2 regions of the Nonomuraea sp. NPDC046570 genome follow, and region 2 is predicted to be linked to the other one. Evidence: riboswitches for the same ligand, from Rfam matches in the RefSeq annotation. Region 2 holds a riboswitch; the other holds the start of a gene.
The links. Region 2 has a riboswitch for thiamine pyrophosphate ahead of thiO (glycine oxidase ThiO). Riboswitches for the same ligand answer to the same signal wherever they lie in the genome.

Region 1: linked by a shared signal. The riboswitch ahead of ABZ911_RS24535 (cytosine permease) and the one ahead of thiO (glycine oxidase ThiO) in region 2 are both predicted to bind thiamine pyrophosphate.

Annotation. Positions count from the first base shown of each region.
Region 1 covers NZ_JBEYZF010000016.1:65,368-72,402, reverse strand. The annotation lists gene ABZ911_RS24545 (PAS domain S-box protein) at 1-885, opposite strand, end outside; gene ABZ911_RS24540 (methylated-DNA--[protein]-cysteine S-methyltransferase) at 1,001-1,561, shown strand; gene ABZ911_RS24535 (cytosine permease) at 1,569-2,918, opposite strand; TPP riboswitch at 2,909-3,042, opposite strand; gene ABZ911_RS24530 (transcriptional regulator) at 3,116-3,721, shown strand; gene ABZ911_RS24525 (DNA-formamidopyrimidine glycosylase family protein) at 3,770-4,648, shown strand; gene ABZ911_RS24520 (rhodanese-like domain-containing protein) at 4,652-4,975, opposite strand; gene ABZ911_RS24515 (GPP34 family phosphoprotein) at 5,063-5,719, shown strand; gene ABZ911_RS24510 (LCP family protein) at 5,716-6,957, opposite strand.
Region 2 covers NZ_JBEYZF010000002.1:233,881-240,915, forward strand. The annotation lists gene alc (allantoicase) at 1-25, shown strand, start outside; gene pknB (Stk1 family PASTA domain-containing Ser/Thr kinase) at 51-1,955, opposite strand; gene ABZ911_RS04720 (thiazole synthase) at 2,037-2,792, opposite strand; gene thiS (sulfur carrier protein ThiS) at 2,785-2,985, opposite strand; gene thiO (glycine oxidase ThiO) at 2,997-4,109, opposite strand; TPP riboswitch at 4,098-4,213, opposite strand; gene ABZ911_RS04735 (FAD-dependent oxidoreductase) at 4,302-5,468, shown strand; gene ABZ911_RS04740 (Rv2175c family DNA-binding protein) at 5,499-5,873, shown strand; gene thiE (thiamine phosphate synthase) at 5,851-6,486, shown strand; gene ABZ911_RS04750 (polyprenyl synthetase family protein) at 6,502-7,035, opposite strand, start outside.

The DNA.
Region 1 (7,035 bases), on a different contig from region 2:
GGCGTCGAACACCGCCCGCTCGTGCGTCCGCTGACGCAGCACGTCCTGGTACGCCACGGCGTTCCCGGCCGCGATCCCCGCATGCCCCGCCAGCAGCTCCAGCAGCTCCAGCTCGACATGTCCGGGCTTGCGCTTGGCGAACAGCGCGTAGAGCGCGCCGTACGGCCGGCCGCCCACCGCCGCCAGGCCCAGCGCGATCGTGTGCAACCCCGGCAGTTCGGCCCAGATCAGGTCGCCGAGCCCGTGCGACTCCAGCATCACCGTCTTGCCCGTCCGCAGCAGCTTGCCCACCAGGCTGGTCCGCAGGTCGGCGGTCGCCTCGCGCAGGGACTCCGGTAGCTGGTGCGCGCCGACCAGCCGCAGCCGCTCGCCCTCGATGAGCACGAACCCGCCCGCGTCGGCGCCGGTCAGCTCGGTGAGACTGGCCGCGATGCGGTCCAGCACCGTGTGCAGCTCCAACTCGGCGTTGATGTCGCCGACCACGTCGGTGAGCCGCCGCACCAGACGCGCCCGGCGCGCCCCCCGATCCCTGGCCGCCTGGTCGTCCTGGATGAGGTGGTGCACCTGGACGTACCCGGTCACCGACGAGCCCTGGATCAGCGCGCTGGTGTCCACCCTGACGTCGAGGACCGTGCCGTCCCGGCGGAACCGTTTGGTGTTCAGCGAGACCTGCCCGCCGGTGCGCACCCGCTCCAGCACCGCGTTGTGCTCGGCGGTCAGCTCGCCCGGCACGATCGGCGCCCGGCGGCCCACGAGCTCGGCGGCGGTCCAGCCGAACAGGCGCTCGGCCGCCGGGTTCCAGACGAGCACCGTCTGGTCCCGGTCGAGGGCGATGACGGCGTTGGGTGAGCTGTCCAGCACGGCACGGGCCATCCCGTCGTCCATGCCGGCCCTCTCGTCACCCACACCTCCATAGTGCCGGTGGTGTGCTCCCTCCGCAGGCCGATCCGTCCGATACGCTGCGAACACAGGGATCCCCGTACGCGAAAAGGGTGAGGTTATGTCAACCGGCGACCTCGATGCCCTGCTGCGGGTGACGTCACCCCATTACCGGGGTGAGGGGCCGCCCGACATCGCCTTCGGCACCTACGAGGGAGCCCTCGGCACGCTCGTCCTCGCGGTCACCGGCCGAGGTGTGCTGGCCTGCAGCTTCGACGACGAGCACACCGTGTTCGAGCGGATCGCCGAGCGGGTGGGCAGCTCCATCGGCCCCGACTCGCGGCGGCTCGACCCGGTCCGCCGGGAGCTCGACGCCTACTTCTCGCGCCGCCTGCGCGCCTTCACCACGCCGGTCGACCTGCAGCTCACCACATCGTTCGGGCGCACAGTGCTGCAGATGATGATGGCCGTGCCGTACGGCCAGGCCACCACCTACCGCGAGCTCGCCGAGCGCATCGGCCGGCCGCAGGCGTTGCGTGCCGTGGGCAACGCGCTGAGCGAGAACCCCGTCTGCGTGTTCGTGCCCTGTCACCGCATCGCGCAGGAGGACGGCGGCCTCGGCGGCTACGCGGGTGGCGCGGCCGCCAAGGAACGCCTGCTGCGCGTCGAGGGCGCTCGCTGACCCTCCGCTACGCGGTGCGGCGCTTGAGGGTGCCGATGGCCAGGGTGAGCAGGCCCGAAACCAGGAAGGCGCCCAGCGCGGCGCTCATCCACGGCTGCGGGGTGAAGCCGACGGCCTCGCGCACGCCGTTCCAGATCGCGGCCCACCACGACACCGTCGAGGGTGCGGCCAGCAGCCACCAGGTGACGAAGCCCAGCGCCCACGGCACGGTCATCAGCCAGCGGGAGGGGGCGTCGCGCGCGGTGTTCCAGTTCGCGCCCCGGCCGAGCAGGAAGTAGTCCACGGCCAGGACGCCCAGCATCGGGACGAACACCGCGCCGATGATGCTGAGGAAGGCGCTGTAGGAGTTGACGTCCACGACCAGCGCGACGGCCGTGATGAGCACGCTGATGGCGACCGAGAAGATCCGCCGGTCCACCCGGGGCATCAGGTTCTGCAGGGACATGGTGACCGAGTACACGTTCGCGAACGACTGGTCGGTCTCCCTGAGCACCAGGATGCCGAAGAACAGCGCGCCGAGCGGCGCCGCCACGAACGGCGCGAAGACCGCGGTCGGGTCCGCCAGCACCGCCTGGTGACCGGCGATGGCCACCGCGTACACGCCGATCGCCAGGCAGGCCACCTGGGCGATCGTGTACCCGCCGACGACGCCGGCGAAGGCCGCCTTGCTGGAGCGCGAGTGCCTGGCGAAGTCGGCGGCCATCGGCACCCACGACACCGACAGGGCGATCACGAAGTCGACGGCGGGCGCGAAGGCGTGCCAGGTCCCGCCCGTCTGCGCGGGCGCCTCCCGCAGGAGCACCACCGCGAACCAGATCGTGGAGATGATCACACCGACCGTGACGACCCTGCGGATCAGCCGGATCGCCCCGAGCGGGTAGATCGTGAACGCCATGGTGATCACCCCCGCGACGATCACCCAGACCGCGTACGGCACCGCCGTGCCGAAGATGGCCTGGGCGCCACTGGCGATCACCCAGAGCTCGAACGCGCCCCAGCCGACCATCTGGATGATGTTCAGCACGGTCGGGACGTACGACAGTTTCGCCCCGAACAGGCCGCGCAGCAGCACCATCGCGGGCTGCCCCGTCTGGGCGCCGGGGATGGCGGCCAGGCCGACCATGGCGGTGCCGATGAGGCTGCCGACGACCGTGGCGGTGACAGCGGCGGTCATGGACAGCGGGTCGTCGTCGAGAAGGGGGTTGATCAGAAACAGCGCGAAGGAGAAACCGAGCAGGCTGACCGCGAGGTTGGCCCAGAAGGCCCCCTGGTCGAGGACGCCCAGCGTTCTGGGCGCCGGCTCGTCAAGGGTGAGGGGGGCTTCCGCACGTTTGGTCTCATCGACGACAGGCGTCATCACACGCTCCCTACGCCGGCATTACCCGGACAGGTTCATGCGGTCGGCGGCGCGTTCGAGGTCTCCCTCGGCGTGGATCCGCCCTCTCAGCCCGGTCTTCGCCCGAGCTCCCGCGGGTTGTGTAGTTTTCGTCCCGGATTATGTCATCAAGCCCCCCGTCCGCAACCCACAGGGGTGAGATGCCAGGGTTGGGTGTCATGGCGATATCTGCGGAACTGCATGCGATCGGGCTGCCTCTGGTGGAGGCGCAGCTCGCCCACCCCACGGTGGCGGGGATCGGCAGGGGGGACCTGGCCGAGCCGGTGTTCAGGTCGTGGCTGGAGCAGGACTACCTGTTCCTGCACGACTACGTGCGAGTCTTCGCCAGGTTGGCGTGGCAGGCGCCGGCGAAGCATCTGGGCGACCTCGTCGATCTGGCCCACACGACCTTCCACGACGAACTGGACCTGCACCGGACCCTGTCCGCCGAGTTCGGGGCGGACCTGGAGGGGGCGAAGAAGGGGCCGGCCTGCGAGGCGTACACCGGGTTCCTGCTCTCCTCGGCGGCCTCGTACGCCGAGGGGCTCGCGGCGTTGTACCCCTGCATGTGGGGCTACTCCAGGCTGGGCGCGATGCTGGCCGCCGACCCGCCCGCCGAGCCGAGGTACCGGGCCTGGGTCGACACCTACGCCGATCCCGGATTCGCCGCGCTCACCGAACGGATCGCCGAGATGATCGACGAGGCGGCACCCGACCCGGACCGGGCCAAGGCGCTGTTCACCGAGGGGATGGCACACGAGCTCGCGTTCTGGGACGTCCCCTGAAAGTTGTCCACAGCCTGTGGACAACTTTTGTGACCGTACGCTGGTGGCATGCCGGAGCTTCCCGAAGTGGAGTCGCTCGCCGAGTTCCTGCGTGAGCGGGCGGTGGGCCGTACGATCGCGGGCGTCGACGTGGTCGCCTTCCAGGCGCTGAAGACGTTCGACCCGCCCGCCACCGCCCTCGCCGGGCTGACCGTGACCGCCGTGTCGAGGCACGGCAAGTTCCTCGACCTCGACTGCGACGGCCTGCACTTCGTCACCCACCTCGCCAGGGCGGGCTGGCTGCGCTGGCGCGACGACCTGTCCACCGCCAAACCGGTCCGCCCCGGCAAGGGCCCCCTCGCAGTCCGGGTACGGCTGGCGCCCGACGACGACGGCCTGGCCCCGGGCTTCGAGCTGACCGAGGCGGGCACCCAGAAGCGCCTGGCCGTCTACGTCACCCGGGATCCCGCCCAGCTCCCGGGCATCGCCGCCCTCGGGCCCGACCCGCTCGCCGACTCCTTCACCGTGGACGCGCTGAAGGCGATCGTGGGCGGGAGCCGTAGCCAGATCAAGGGGCTGCTGCGGGACCAGAAGGTCATCGCCGGGATCGGGAACGCCTACTCGGACGAGGTGCTGCACGCGGCGCGGATGTCGCCGTTCAAGATCGCTTCCTCGTTGACCGACGCGCAGGTCGCCGACCTGCACGAGGCGATCGTCGGCACGCTGCGGGACGCGGTCGAGCGGGCCCGCGGGGTGGCGGCCAAGGATCTGAAGTCGGAGAAGAAGTCGGGCCTTCGGGTGCACAACCGCGCGGGGCAGCCGTGCGACGTGTGCGGGGACACGATCAGGGAGGTGTCGTTCGCCGATTCCTCCCTGCAGTACTGCCCGACCTGTCAGACCGGCGGCAAACCGCTGGCCGACCGCCGCCTGTCCAAACTGCTCAAATAGGGCTCAGGCCACGAACGGGGGCTGCCCGGACTCGCTCACCATGGGCCGCTGGGCGAACTGCCAGGACTGCATGCCGCCGCCGACGTTCACCGCGGTGCGGCCGATGTGGTTGAGCCAGGCGGCCGCCTGCGCGGACCGGCCGCCGACCCGGCAGACCACGTAGACGGTCTGCTCGGCCGGAACCTCGTCGACTCGCGCCTGGAGCTGGCCCAGCGGGATGTGCACGGCCTCGGGGGCGTGGCCCGCCACCCATTCGTCCTGCTCGCGCACGTCGAGCAGGTAGCCGTCGGCGGGGACGTCGTGGGCCTCGATCTCAGGAACCGTCATGCCTCCATTCTCCCAGGCCAGGGAGAGTGTCGGGCACCTACTTCAGGGAGGCGTGCTGACGAAGCCTTGACGACGTAGGGTCGGGGCATGACCGTGACGATCGCCGAAGAGGTACTCCTGCTCGCGCACAGCGAGGACGAAGGCAAGCAGCTCATCGGCTCCAACGAGCTGAACGCGGCGCTCGGCGGCGCCGTCCTCGCCGAACTGGCGCTGAGCGGCAGGCTCGAACTGTCCGCGAAGAAGGTCGTCGTCACCGACCCGGCCCCGCTCGGCGACCCGGAGCTGGACGCGACCCTCGCCCGCATCGCCGACCAGGGCAGGGACCGCAAGCCCGAATGGTGGGTCTACAAACTCCACTCGAGCAAGCTGCGCGACCGCCTGCTCACCAGACTCGCCGAGAGCGGGGTGCTCACCCACGAGCGCGGCAAGGTCATGGGCATCTTCCCCGTCAACCGCTGGCCGGAGGCCGACGGCCAGGTGGAGGCCGAGGTGCGCGAGCGAGTGGCGAGCGCGCTCGGCGGCGCCGACCCCGACGAGCGCACGGCGGTGCTCATCGCCGTCCTGCACGCCGCCAAGCTCGACCGCAAGGCCTTTCCCGGCGCGAGCAAGGAACGCGTCAAGGAGATCACCGAGGGCGCCTGGGCGGGCGAGGCGGTGGCCAAGACCATCGCCTCGATCAACGCCGTCATCATGACCGCCGCCACCACCGCGGCGATCAGCGGAGCCGTCGCCGGATCCAGCTAACCCTTGTCCAGCACGTCCTGGGGCACCGGCTTGTCCTCCTTGAGCGCGTTGAACAGCCGGGTCGCCTTCGCGGTGTCCCACTTGACCGCCGTCCCGCCGCCCGCGATCTCGTTCCCGCCGAACGGCACGACCGTGGTGACCGGGCTGCCGCCCATCGCCAGGCCGAGCGAGAGCAGGTCGAACGCGCCGGTCGAGGTGTCGGTGGTGACCGAGTCGGTGGCGCTCATCGCCAGCGGGATCGACGTGAACGGGTTGATCAGCACCCCGGGACTGGCCGCCTTTTTCACGACCGCGCCGAGGAACTGCCGCTGCCGCTTGGTGCGCTCGAAGTCGGGCAGCGCGCCGCCCTTGCGGGTACGCACATAGCCGAGTGCCTGCCCGCCGGTGAGGATCTGGCGCCCCTTCTTGAGCTTGAGCCCGGCCTTGGGGTCGTTGATGTTCTGCGAGACGTTGATCTCGACCCCGCCGACCGCGTCCACGATGTCGACGAACCCGGCGAACCCGATCTCCATGTAGTTGTCGACGCGGATGCCGGTGACGTTCTCGACGGTACGGGCCAGCAGCCTGGGGCCACCGATGGCGTACGCGGCGTTGAGCTTGTTGCGGCCCTGGCCGGGGATGGTGACGGCGGAGTCGCGGGGCAGGCTGACCAGCGTCGGCCTGTCGCCGCCGGAGGGGATGTGCAGCAGCATCATCGAGTCGGTGCGCTGGCCGACGGCCTTGCCGGTGGCGAGCTTGCGGCGCTGGGCCGCGGACAGGCCCTTGCGGCTGTCGGAGCCGACGAGCAGCCAGTTGGTGCCGGGGGTGTCGTCGGGCCTGCCCTCGTAGTCGTCGAGGACGCCGTCGATGCCCTGGATGCGCGAGTCGATCCAGAAGAACCCGGCCACGCTGAGGACGAGCAGGGCGATCAGCAGCCCGGCGACGATCTTGAGGATGGTGCGCCACGAGGGCCGCTTGCGCGGGCCGCCGCCGCCGAATCGCGGGCGGCGCTCGCCTCCCTGGGCGGGCGGTCCGCCTCCGCCCAGCGGCCGGACCGGGCTCTTGCCTGACCTGGCCTTGCCGTACACCTTGGATCTGGCCTGGGGTTCCTGGGGTGGGCGCGGCTGTTCGTACTTGGCCGTGCCGGGGATCTGGTGGGCGGGCGCGCCGCCCGAGCGCGGCCCGTCGTCCGGTCTCCCGGGCAGCGGACGCCCGTCGCCAGGCGAGCGCATGGCCCTGGTGCGTTCGTCCTCAGACACTGTTCCTGTCCCCCTCGGTTGCCATAGACGCTACGTCCAACCCCTCATCAGTGCAGACAACTCATCAAGGAATTCCCA
Region 2 (7,035 bases):
GCACGGCACCCTCAAGGAAGAGTGATCGGCCTGGGCCTCCTCCGCGCGGGTCAGTGCCAGATGACGACCTCGCTCCAGGCCGGCCGCTCCTGCCCGCCCAGCGGCCGTTGGATGCGCACCACGCCCGACCCGGTCAGCTTGCGGATCTTCACCTTGAACCCGGCCGCCCGCAGTTCGTCGCGGGCGTCCTTGAGGTTCTTGCCCATCACCCCGGGGACGGCCCTGAACTCCTGCCCGTCGGTGGCGTCGTTGTCGTTGTTGTCGAACCAGTCTTCCCAGCTGCTCTGGCACTGCGCCACCGTGACCTCGGCCCGCGCCCCGGCGTTGACCTCCGTCTTGGCCGCCGGAAGCTGGGCGATCACCGTGCACGGCTCGTCGTCGTCGGGCACTTCCTTGACGTCCGGCACGAGCCCGTGCTCCTGCAGGATGCGGATCGCGTCGTCCTTGGGCATGCTGTCCAGATCCGGCATCACCAGCCCGGCGCTGATCACCAGGTTGACCTTGGCGCCCACCTTGACCGACTCGCCCACCACCGGGCTGGACCTGATCACGATTCCGCGCGGCACGGTCGGCTCGGGCAGGCGGATCGCCGACGCCTTCAGGCCCACCTCGGCGATCTTCGCGCGGGCGTCCGCCTCGGCCATGCCGACCAGGTTGGGCACGGTGACCCGCTTGGCCCCCAGCGACGGCACGAGCGTGATCGTCGAGTCCTGCTTCACCTCGGTCTGCGCCAGCGGGTCGGTGCTCAGCACCGTGCCCTCGCCGAACTTCTCGTCATACTCCCCGGCCGCGACGTTGACCTTGAAGCCCTGCCTGGCCGCCTCGCTCTTGGCCACGGACAGGTGCTTGCCCACCAGGTCGGGCATCATGACGTAGGTGGGCTGGGCGACCAGCCAGCCGGTCACCCCGACCGCGATCACCATGACCACGGCCAGCCCCACCAGGAACCAGTTGGGCCGGAATCCGCCCTTCCGGGCCGGCGGGGGCGGGGCCGCCGGGCCCGCGGGCGCGGTCAGCACCTCGGCGCGCGGCTGGATCAGCGTGTGCGTGGGCGCCACCGGCGGCCGCGGGTGCGGCTGGGAGTGCGACAGCGGGGGAGTGGTCTCCCTGGGCAGCATGCGGTGCGCCTCGACGGCGGCCACCAGCATCGCGGTGGCGTCGGCGGGCCGGTCCTGCGGGTCGCGCGCGGTGGCGTGCGCCACCAGGTTGTCGATCAGCTGCGACGTCTCCGGCACGTACGCCGAGGGCTGCGGCACCGTGTCGTGCACGTGCCGGTAGGCCACCGACATCGGCGTCTCACCGTCATACGGCTGCTGCCCGGTGACCAGCTCGAACAGCATGATGCCCGCCGCGTACACGTCGCTGCGCACGTCGGCGCCGCCGGTGGTCACCTGCTCGGGCGACATGTAGCCGATCGTGCCGATCATCACGCCGGTACGCGTCTGGTTGGTCGCCTCGATGGCCCTGGCCAGGCCGAAGTCCACGACCTTGACCCGGCCGTCGTCGCTGAGCAGGACGTTCTCCGGCTTCACGTCCCGGTGCACCATGCCCTGCTGGTGCGCCGCGCCGAGCGCGGCCAGCACCGGGATCATGATCTCCAGCGCCTCCCGGCCGGGCAGCCTGCCGCGCTGCCTGAGCACGTCGCGCAGGGTCCTGCCGGGCACGTACTCCATCGACAGGTAGACGACGTCGCCGTCGGTGCCCTGGTCGAAGACGTGCACCACGTTCGGGTGCGACAGGCTCGCCACCGACTTGGCCTCGCCGATGAACCTGCGGACGAACGCCGGGTCCTCGGCGAGCGAGCCGTGCATCACCTTCAGCGCGACCGTGCGGTCGAGCCGGGTGTCTAGCGCCAGGTAGACCGTCGCCATCCCGCCCCGGGCGATCCGGGACTCGATGCGATAGCGCCCGTCGAGAAGCCGCCCGACGAGGGGGTCCGCAATCGTCGTGTCCACGCGGCCGAGTTTACGGGCGTTTTGCCACCGGCAGGGCCCGACTATCCGAAACCGATGCCGAGACGTGGCCCCCGCAGTGGATCACGGCGACGTGGGTGACGAAGCTTGAGCATAGCGACGCATGGGAATACGTCCAGCCAGCCGGGCCAGCCGCCCCGCCGTGACGGCTCCCCGCATCGCCTCCGCCATCGTCTCCGGCCGCTGCGCGCGGGTCACCGCGGTGGCGAGGAGCACGGCGTCGCAGCCGAGCTCCATGGCCAGCGTCGCGTCGCTCGCCGTACCGATGCCCGCGTCCAGGATCACCGGCACCGACGCCGCCTCGACGATCAGCTCGATGTTGTGCGGGTTGCGGATGCCCAGGCCGGAGCCGATCGGCGCGCCCAGCGGCATCACCGCCGCGCACCCCGCCTGCTCCAGCCGCCGCGCCAGCGCCGGATCGTCCCCGATGTACGGCAGGACCACGAACCCCTCGGCCACCAGCCGCTCGGCCGCGTCGAACGTCTCGATCGGGTCGGGCAGCAGGGTCCGCTCGTCGGCGATGACCTCCAGCTTGACCCAGTCGGTGCCGAGCGCCTCCCGGGCCAGCCGGGCGGTCAGCACGGCCTCGCCCGCGGTGAAACAGCCCGCGGTGTTCGGCAGCACCTTGATCTTCCGCTCGCGCAGGACGTCCAGTACCGAGCCGCGGGAGCCCGGGTCGAGCCGCCGCATCGCCACCGTGGTCAGCTCGGTCCCGGAGGCGGCCAGCGCCCGGTCCAGCACCTCCAGGGACGGGGCGCCGCCGGTGCCCATGATGAGCCGGGAGGAGAACGACTCCCCGGCGATGATCAGCTCATCCACCCTGCACCGCCGTGAGCACCTCGACGCGGTCGCTGTCGGCGAGCGCGGTCGTCTCCCAGGTGCTCCTGGTCACCACCTCGTCGTTCACCGCCACAGCCACCCCGGTCGTCGCCTCGGTCAGGGCCCGTACGGCTTGCGCCACCGTCGTCCCCGAAGGCACCTCGTGCGCACTGCCGTTGATCGTCACGTTCATTCATGCTTCTTTCACGAGAACCGCTGAGGGGAGCAGAGCGCGGCCAGCGCGCCCTCCTCCCCCTGGAGCAGGGCCGCCGTCAGCGGGGCGAGCAGGACGCCGCCCCGGTGGTGCCCGGTGGCCAGGCTGAGCCCGGGGGCCCGGCTCGGGCCGACGAGCGGCAGGTTGTCGGGGGTGCCAGGACGCAGGCCCGCCACCACCTCGGCCAGTTCGAGCTCGGTGACGCCGGGGACCAGCTCGCGGGCGTCGCGCAGCAGCTCGTACAGGCCGCCGGCGGTGACCCTGGTGTCGAAGCCGAGCTCCTCCTGGGTGGCGCCGACGACCAGCTCGCCGTCGCCGCGCGGCACCAGGTACACGGGCGAGCCATGCACGACGCCGCGGACGCAGCGGCCCAGCAGGGGGCTGGGGGAGCGCAGGCGCATGATCTGGCCCTTGATCGGGCGCACGGGCACGTTGGCCAGCTCGGCGCTCCAGGTTCCGGCGGCCAGGATCACGTCTCCGGCGAGGACCCGGCCGGGGTGGGTGGCGGGGGCTCCAGGGGGCGCCAGCCGTACGCCGAGGACGGTGTCGCCGTCGCGGACCAGTTCGGTCGCGCGTTCGCGGACCACCGGCACGCCGAGCCGCCGCAGGGCGGCGAGCAGCGCGGCGGTGACGCGGCGCGGGTCCACCCACGCGTCGGCGCCCGCCAGCAGCCCGCCGCGCACCGACGGCGCGAGCATCGGCTCCAGGCGGCGGCACTCGCGCCCGGTCAGCCGCTCCACCGGCAGCCCCAGCTTGTCCATGAACGCGGCCAGCTCGTCCAGCGCGGCCAGGTCGTCGGCCCCGAAGGCCACGTCGAGCGTCCCCTCGGCGCGGTAGTCGAGGTCGAGCCCGCTGTCGGCGGTCAGTTCCGCGGCGAACCGCGGCCACCGCTCCAGCGACGCGAGACCGAGCCTGAGCAGCGGCTCCTCGGTGTAGGTGACCTCGCTGAGCGGCGCCAGCATGCCCGCCGCCGCGTGCGAGGCGCCCGAGGCGGGCGCGGGGTCCACCAGCGCCACCGAGCGGCCCGTGCGGGCCAGCCGCCAGGCCGCGGACAGGCCGATGACGCCGCCGCCGACGACGATCGCGTTCGCGGTTCGATTCATCCCGCTCCCTTCGCCGGCATGATCCGGATCAGGTGTCTTGCGGTCGAAGGCCCGTGCAGCCTTCCTCTCAGCCCGGTTGTGGCCGGACTCCCGCGCGTCTTACTTCTTCAGCCTACTGTGCGAGAGAATTGACGGGTTCGTCACGTGGCCGTCATTGGCGTTACCCCCCGTAGGCAACCTAGGGTCATGATTGTGAATCATGTCGTGGTCGTGGGAGCGGGGCTGGCCGGAGTGCGCAGCGTCGAGGCGCTGAGGGCGAGAGGATTCGACGGTCGCGTCACGCTGGTCGGCGAGGAGCCGCATCGGCCCTACGACCGTCCACCCCTGTCGAAGGCCGTGCTGCTCGGTGAGGCCGACTCCTCCTTCGTCGACCTCGACCTCGAGGCGCTCGCCGTCGACTTCAGGCCCGGGGTGGCCGCCAAGGGCCTGCGCGCGGGCGTGGTCGAGACGACCGAGGGCGAGATCGCCTACGACGGCCTGGTCATCGCCACCGGCGCCGAGCCGGTCACGCTGCGTGGCGAGGGGGTCCAGCACGTGCTGCGCACCCTCGACGACGCGCTGGAGCTGCGCTCCCTGCTCGTCCCCGGCGCCAAGGTGGCGATCATCGGCGCGGGCTGGATCGGCGCCGAGGTGGCCACCGCCGCGGTCCGGGCCGGCTGCGCGGTGACCGTGGTCGAGGCCGCCGCCGCCCCGCTCGCGCACGCCGTCGGCGCGGACGCCGGCGCCCACACCATCCCCTGGTACGACAGCGTCGACCTGCGCCTGGACACCATGGTGAGCTCCGTCGAGCCGGGCGGCCTGGACCTGGTCGGCGGCGGCTGGATCGAGGCCGACGTGGTCGTCACCGGCATCGGCGTGCGCCCGTCGATCGAGTGGCTGGCCGGCTCCGACATCGACCTGCACAACGGCGTCGTCACCGACGAGCACCTGCGCACCTCGCTGCCCGGCGTGGTCGCGGTGGGCGACTGCGCGGCCTGGTGGTCGCGCCGCTTCGGCACCAGGCTGCGCGTCGAGCACTGGGACAACGCGCTGGCCGCCCCCGAGGTCGCCGCCGCCACCCTGCTCGGCGAGCAGGCCGTCTACGACCCGGTGCCGTACTTCTGGTCGGAGCAGTTCGGCCACATGGTCCAGTACGCTGGCCACCAGGCCGACGCGCGCCTGCTGCTCCGGGGCGACCCCTCGGCCGGCGGCAAGTGGGCGATCTGCTGGCTGACCGGCGATGACAGGCTGGCGGCGATCCTCACCGTCGACCGGCCGCGCGATCTGGTCCAGGGCCGCAGGATCGTCGAGGGCGGGCAGCGGCTGGACCCCAGCAGGCTGAAAGACCCCGAGGTGGCCGTACGTGACTGTGTTGTTTGAGCAAGGGTGCAATGTGGTAGTGGTGGATTCGTGACGCTTTCTGTTGCACAGATCGACCGGGAGACCGACCAGCTCGTCGCCGAGTGGCTCACTCTCCCCGAAGTGGCCCAGCGCCTCGACCTCACGATCGGTCGGACGAAGCAGCTCCTGAAGGAGCGCAAACTCATCGGCGTACGCAGAGGCGGTGGCGGTCCCCAGGTCCCCGCCGTCTTCCTGGACGGCCGCGAGGTGGTCAAGGGGCTCTCCGGTACCCTGACCCTGCTCCTCGACGCCGGCTACGACGACGCCGAGGCGCTGCGCTGGCTGTTCACACCCGACGACTCGCTGCCCGGCTCACCGGCCGAGGCCATCAGGGCCGGTCGCCATACCGAGGTCAAGCGGCGTGCCCAAGCCCTCGCTTTCTGACGCCAGGCTCTACCTCTGCACCGACGGCCGCCGGGAACGCGGCGACCTGCCCGCGTTCCTCGACGCCGTGCTCTCCTCGGGCGTGGACATCGTCCAGCTCAGGGAGAAGGGGCTGGAGGCCCGTGAGGAGCTCGCGCTGCTGGAGGTCTTCCGCGACGCCTGCGACCGGCACGGCAAGCTGCTGGCCGTCAACGACCGGGCGGACATCGCCTACGCCGCCCGCCCCGACGTGCTCCACCTCGGCCAGGACGACCTGCCCGTCGCCGTCGCGCGCGACATCCTCGGGCCGGACGTGCTGATCGGGCGCTCCACGCACTCGCCCGCCGAAGCCTCGGCGGCGGCCGTGGAGGAGGGCGTCGACTACTTCTGCTGCGGCCCGATCTGGCCGACCCCGACCAAGCCCGGCCGCCACGCGCCCGGCCCCGGCCTGCTCACGCACGCCGCGGGCCTCGGCACCGACCGTCCGTGGTTCGGCATCGGCGGCATCGACCTGGACAACCTCGGCGAGGTCATGTCGTACGGCGTGCGCCGGGTCGTCGTCGTCCGCGCCATCACCGAGGCCGGTGACCCCGCCGCCGCGGCGGCCGAGTTCGCCAAGCGACTGGCGGCCTGACCCGGGCGCGGCGACCTACGCGCGGCGGCTGGTGGCGGCCACGGCCAGTTCGGCCAGGCCGCTTCTGGCCGCCTGCGTGATGGGGGCCTCCGCCAGGCAGCCCAGCGCCGCCTCCAGGTACTCGGCGATCATCTCCTCGCAGGCGGCGAGCGCCCCGCTGCCCTCGATCACCGAGCGCAGCGCGGCCACGCCCTCGGCGTCCAGCGCGGGGTCGCCCAGCAGCTTGCGCACCAGGGCGGCGTCCCCGGGCGCCGCCAGGGCCAGGGTGCGGGCGACCAGCATGGTCCGCTTGCCCTCGCGCAGGTCGTCACCGGCCGGTTTGCCCGTCTCGGCCGGGTCGCCGAACACGCCGAGGATGTCGTCGCGGAGCTGGAAGGCGATGCCGACGCGCCGGCCGTACGTCACGCACAGCTCGTCCACCCACGGCTCGCGGGTGCCCGCGCCCAGCACCAGGCCGAGGCGGAGCGGCTGCTCCACGGAGTACTTGCCGCTCTTGTACAGCGCCACCCGCAGCGCCGAGTCGAAGGTGTTCTCCCCGTGGGCCTGCTC